DNA from 2 places in the Leuconostoc sp. C5 genome. Region 2 is predicted to be linked to the other one. Evidence: riboswitches for the same ligand, from Rfam matches in the RefSeq annotation. Region 2 holds a riboswitch; the other holds the start of a gene.
The links. A riboswitch is a leader RNA that binds a small molecule or an ion and turns the genes downstream of it on or off. The one in region 2 is predicted to bind thiamine pyrophosphate.

Region 1: linked by a shared signal. The riboswitch ahead of tenA (thiaminase II) and the one ahead of RHP56_RS04660 (uracil-xanthine permease family protein) in region 2 are both predicted to bind thiamine pyrophosphate.

Annotation. Positions count from the first base shown of each region.
Region 1 is NZ_CP134351.1:1,481,520-1,484,737, reverse strand. It holds gene hisC (histidinol-phosphate transaminase) at 1-534, shown strand, start outside; gene tenA (thiaminase II) at 622-1,326, opposite strand; TPP riboswitch at 1,398-1,500, opposite strand; TPP riboswitch at 1,633-1,722, shown strand; gene RHP56_RS07440 (ECF transporter S component) at 1,845-2,435, shown strand; gene RHP56_RS07435 (ATP-binding cassette domain-containing protein) at 2,449-3,218, shown strand, end outside.
Region 2 is NZ_CP134351.1:937,324-940,541, reverse strand. It holds gene RHP56_RS04665 (LuxE/PaaK family acyltransferase) at 1-881, opposite strand, end outside; gene RHP56_RS04660 (uracil-xanthine permease family protein) at 874-2,022, opposite strand; TPP riboswitch at 2,238-2,337, opposite strand; TPP riboswitch at 2,420-2,509, opposite strand; gene celB (PTS cellobiose transporter subunit IIC) at 2,685-3,218, opposite strand, start outside.

The DNA.
Region 1 (3,218 bases), 540 kb from region 2:
CTGCCAGCAAATATTACGTTAGTAGTGGACGAAGCCTACTATGATTTTGTAGATGAACCTGATGCTACCGTGGCACCTTTGGTAGCTGAGTACACAAACTTGGTTGTGCTACGTACCTTATCAAAGGCATACGGTCTAGCTAATTTACGTGTTGGATATGGCATTATGCAAGATCCCCTTTATAGTGCGATGCAAGCAGTTCGTTTACCGTATAATTTATCAACCTATCAGATTGTTGGTGGCACGGCTGCTGTATTAGATCAAGAGTACTTGCAGAAAAATGTCCAACGTTTTCAAGTAGAGCGCCAAAAGTTCCAAGATTTTTTGACTAAAAATAAGTTTAAGTTTTATGAATCACAGGCTAATTTTATTTGGATAAAGGTTGGCGAAACGAAAAAAGTTGGTCAAAAATTATTAGAACAAGGTTTCCAAGTCAACGATCGACTTAATCCTGAGTGGATTCGTATTGCGTTAGGTACACCAGAAGACAATGCTGAATTAAAATTAGCTTTTTTGAAAGCTACAAACAAATAAATTCACGGATACACAAAAATGTTGCGTCATTAAATAACGACGCAACATTTTTGTGTTATTAAATTTCACTTCTTTACATCAATAGCCTTACAAAGTGTTTGCCTGATTTAATACATCTTTGAAGCGCCAGTCTTCTTGGTGGTAGGCTTGTTCCCAGAACTGCCATTCTAATTCACAACTTTTAAGAAAAAACTGTGTGGCCTGTTGGCGTTGTTGAGTTGTTGCATTTTCTGCCAAGCGATCTATCCATTCAAAGATTTTGTCAGATAGTGAAACTTCCGAATCATCATCTGTATTATCATAAAAATCAATCCAGCTTTTGAATGGGTTATCATTTGTGTTCGCTTTCTCCTGAACTTGTTTTTTTGCAATTTCATTATAGGTCCAAGGGCAAGCCTGAAAAGCAGCTAGAATATTTAATAAGGAGCCGGTGTCAGCCGCACGATACATATGTGATTCGTATAGATATGCTTTAGGTGTTGGCGTGGCGTGTTGCAATGTTTCATATTCGACGCCGGCAACGTCACAAAAAACATGATGGGGATGAATTTCGCTATTTAAAATGAAATCAATTGAATCAGCAAAAAATTTCATTTCATTACGATCAGTTAATTTTGTAATGGCATTGGCATAAATTTTGATAAATTCACTAAGATATTGGAAATCTTGTTCAACGTAAAAAATCAAAGCTTCTCGGGGGACGTAACCGTCCGCAATGCCACGAACAAATGCGTGATCATGAATGGCTGTCATAATTGGTGCAGCTTGGGTGCGCAATTCTTCTGAAAACATAATTTCTCCTAAAATCTTTACATGTCCAACAAAAAAACTCTCTCTTGACTAGGCAAAAAAGAGTATCTTTTGTAAAAAGAATACCACTTTCCTACGCTAGTATTGACTAGATCAGGTTCGAAGGGATTGATAAGTAATATCATCTCAGCCAAGAAGGCACCCCTAGTGGACAGCATATATTTTTTTTAATGAGATTAGCATAGCATTGAAAAATTAAAATTGCAAATGGTTTTATGGTGTAGCTAATGGGCTAGAAAATTTCTTTGCATTTAAAATTAGAATGGGTTATACTAATTCACGAAGTTAATATTTTATCTGGGGTACCGTAAGGTTGAGATAATACCCATTGAACCTGTCAGGTTAATACCTGCGAAGGAAGAATAAGTTAGATTAAGATGTCTTTTTGATGCCATCAATCACTAAATTCTTTTGTGGTTGGTGGCTTTTTGTATAGACACTTATACTATAAAAGGTATTTTATCGAAACATACAACCTCGAAACAAGAGGAGAGATGTTTATGGAACAAGTAGAAACAGTAACAGCGGGATCAAAAGGGAAATGGTCTTTGCGAGAAGTCATTTTAATGGCGTTGATTGGTATTGCCTTTGGTGTGATTTATTTTATTATGGATCCAGTGTACACAGCACTTGATGCAGTCTTAGTTCCGCTTGGGTTGCACCAATACACCATTGCAATCACTATTGGGCCATGGATGATGGCAGCCCCATTGGCTAGTTATTTATTGAAACGTGTTGGTGCGGGATTAATAGGTGAATTGCTTGGCGCCACTGGAGAAGCCTTGTTGGGCGGCTATTGGGGTGTTGCAACACTAATTTCTGGATTTATTCAAGGTATCGGATCAGAGCTTGGTTTTACTTTGACAGGATATAAAAGCTGGAAAATGGGTTTGATTTTGTCAACATTTACTGGAACATGCGTGACATTCATCTGGTCATTGTTCCACGATGGATATCTACAATTTGATTTTGGTATGCTAGTTGGGTTGTTTATTGTTCGCTGGATTTCAATTGCATTTTTTGCCGGTCTATTAGTTTACTGGATTGTCAACTTGCTAGAGAAGTCTAAATTATTAAAAACAAACCGATAAGGTCAATAAAAGTATGACGGAATTAAAGGCCAATCATTTAGATATTAAATTTGACGATGAAATTATCTTAGAAGATATTTCACTGGAGATTAGACCAGAACAATTTATATTATTAGTTGGTTCATCTGGATGTGGTAAATCAACTTTGATGACTGCCTTAGCTGGGTTATATCCTAAATATGGCGGCGAATTGTCACAGGAAGTGTCTTTGAACCATCAGTCAATTGCTCAAATCAAAGCGAACCATCGCGCTAAAAAAGTTGCCATGCTATTTCAGCATCCAGATCAACAATTTGCCATGGATCGCGTAGAAGCTGAATTGATTTTTTCATTAGAAAATTTATCTTTAACTACCGAGGAAATTGATAAGAGAATTAATTCTGCTTTATCAGAGGTAGGAATTGAATCACTGCGACACCGAGAACTTTCATACTTGTCAGGTGGAGAATTGCAAAAGGTTGCTTTAGCTGAAACATTAGCGATGGGTGCAGAAATTATTTTATTGGATGAACCTTTTGCGGCCGTTGATCCAGAGCATCGACATGAGTTACAAGTATTGTTAAAAAAATTAGTTGATCAAGGGCATGGCATTTTAGTTTCAGATCATGACACAAGTGGATACGAAAATCTGATAACAGATTTATATCGTATTGAAAATCGACATATAGCATGTATTGATTCTACAGCTTGGTCTCCTTTTTTTAAACAAGATGTAAATGATAGTATTGTTACTAATGATGAATTTAATGAGTCTGTGTTTAGCATGGCACATGTGACGGTAAA
Region 2 (3,218 bases):
GGTGCTATTTTATCAAAATAAACTGTTTTATTTTCTGAATGATCCATTAAATTTCGATCGTAACATTGAGAACTAATCTCTGTCATGCCGTACATATTTATAATTTGTTCGCGTGTCACCTTAAATGTGCTCTCCAAATCAGCATATAAGTCAGTCATACTCACTTCTTTTGACTTGCCCTTAAATCCACCAGTATCAAAAATAATGCTTTCTTTTGCCAGATTAAAGGATTGGTGATGTTGCTGTAAGTATGCCAATAGATGAACATAAGAAAACGAAGCACCCAAAAGTAATATGGGCTCATGATTTTTTTCTGCTTCTTGAAGAGCAACGATTAGTTCCGAATAGTTTAGTTGGTTATTTTCAAAAAAGATATGGCTATTTTCAGTACCAAATTCTCGTATAGCGGTTGATATATAGCGAGATAAAGAAGAGTTAGGGTTATCTGCCATACCCGGAAACAAAGAAAGTATTCTAATTTTATCCGTATTAGGCAAAACGTTTTTCTTGAATCCTGCCCGCATAGATTCTTCCCAAATATTTAAATTCGAGATATAATGTTTGCTTCTATGATTAATATTTGTTGTGCCACTCGAATAAAAAACATCCGCAGCTTGATTAATATCTTCGGTTGACAGAATTAATTCTTTGTACGCTTGAATCGGAATTAGCGGAACCTCGTGCCAGTTTTTTACAGTCAAGAGGTTTTTATGTCGTAATTGGGCAAATTTTTTATATGGTAAATTGTTTTGAAATTGATAAGCAAAAATGCGCATAGCTAGCTGATTGAAGTCCGATTCATATTGCTCTGTTTGATGATCCTTGTATTTATTAATGAAAGTTAAAATGTCGCTTTGAATTTTTTTAGATTTTTCAATCATGAGATCCCCTTATATTTTTTATCATTCGTGGTAAGTTAACCAAGGCAAACTGTAAGATGATGGCAGACAACGCACCGACTAATATGCTATTAGATAATAATTCACCTGTAACACCTGACCAGCCGGTTGCATAGTTGGGCAGAGCAATCGCTAGTATGATAGACAATCCAATAATCATGTTATTTTCATTGTTGTCAGGCGCTCTTTTCAAAATGTTGAATCCAGTCAGAATTAAAGTTGTTGCTGCGGGCAAAAATATGCCCCCAATCACTGGACTAGGCGTTATTGCCAAAAACGCACCAATTTTAGGAACAAAACCTAGTACGACAAACAAAATCCCTGCAATAATTACTGGTATTCTCGAAACATTGCCAGTTAAGTTTAAAATCCCTACATTCTGAGCAAAAGCAGTTGTTGGAAAGCCTCCGAACAAGGATGAAAACATTGATCCCGCAGATTCGCCAATTAGACCATTTTGAATGCGCCTTGGTGAAATATTTTCTTTTAAAGTATCGCCAGCTGCCTGATAGACACCTAAAGCCTCTACCACTGCAACCACATAGGCAACAAAGAATGTCAAAAACATGACCCAATTAAACTTTAGCGATCCATAAGGCAATAAATGAGGCATGCCAAACCATGATTTTGTTGATAATACGCTGTAATCTACGACACCTAACGAAACTGCTAGAATATCACCAACAATTAGCGCGATTAAAAAGGAAAAACGCTTCCAAAATCCCTTACCAAATATCGACAATAGAATGACAATAGTTGCTGTAGTAACAGACAAAATAAGTGTTGTTGGTGAAGAGAAACCTTTATCACCTGGATAACCACCTAAGAATTCAGATAGTGTGAATCCAGATAAAGAAATACCAACCAAAAATATTAGTGTTCCGGTAATTGCCGGTGTCAATAATTTGATTAGTTTATTGATAAGTCCTGTAACGGACAATAAAAATACAATGAGTGCACTCAGTAAAATTGAACCACTCGCCGTTGCTAACTGACCAGCTTTACCAGCATTAATCATTAACGCGTCAAAAGCAGCTGACGGCCCTTGAACAATAGGCAGCTTCGCTAATTTTGTTGCCTGTGTAAGCGTGACTAATCCTGAAACAATAAAAATCGTGTTCACAAGATTAGTTGATAAGTTCAGTTAGAGCCCTGCGGCAGCGGCAACATAAATTGGATCTAACCACACGTTAGAAACAAACACGTGCTGTATTCCAGCTAGGCCATGATCCATGATTCGGTTATGTTTTGGTGTCATCATAATTAAATTCCTTTTCCAATAAAAAAGTGCCCTTAAATACATAAAAAAGGACACTTTTGACAACAGTACATGTCGTTATCAAATATTGGTCACTTTCCTACGCTAGTATTAACTAGATCAGGTTCAAAGGGACCGATATACATCATCTCAGTCTTTGCGACGCCCCTAGTGATTATTATTCATTTTTCAAAAAAATCCTCTCAATAAGTCATTTTATGCAATAAAAAAACATTTTTCTCACCTAGAGAAAAATGCTACGTTAAAAAATGTAGCACTTTCCTACGCTGATGTTAATCAGTTCAGGTTCGAAGGGTTCTTCTCAGCCATTTTGGCGCCCCTAGCACAAGCATTATTGTATCATAAATTTTCTATTAAATGTAAGTAATTCATTCTATTTTTCACATAAGTTTGTCATTAAGTGATATCCTTACTGATGAAATTTACCTTTCACAAATCAGCCAGCCGAGAATATAAAAAATACCAGTCTGTTACTAAACACAGACCAGTATTTTGATGCCTCGTCATTAAGGCTGTACTTGTGTTTTCCCCTGCTCATCATTGTACAACTTAGTATCATATATTTTGATAAATGGTAAGTAAATAATGAAAGCTATTACAACACAGATTATTGCTAAGACTGCTGCTTTCCAATCAACGGTACTAATAAATGCACCGATTCCGGCTGGGGATGGCCATGGTGCTTGAATAACAATTGGCCGAATGATATGGAAGTTAATGGCTGCATAAGCAACGGAAGCTGTTGCCATTGGTGCCAAGAAAAATGGAATAGCTAGATAAGGATTATAAACAATTGGTAATCCAAATATTAACGGCTCGTTAATATTAAAAAGTGATGGTACGATTGAAGCTCGGCCTAAAACTTTTAGCTGTTCGGAACGTGCTAGTAAAGTAATAAATATGCATAATCCAAGTGTCGCACCAGAGCCACCTAAGATAGCAAAGGCATTATTAAATTCTCCAGCAAACGGTATGTTAGCCCCATTTGAATTTGCTACCATATTTGCTAAGAAGATAGGCGTAATAAATGCGGAAATAAT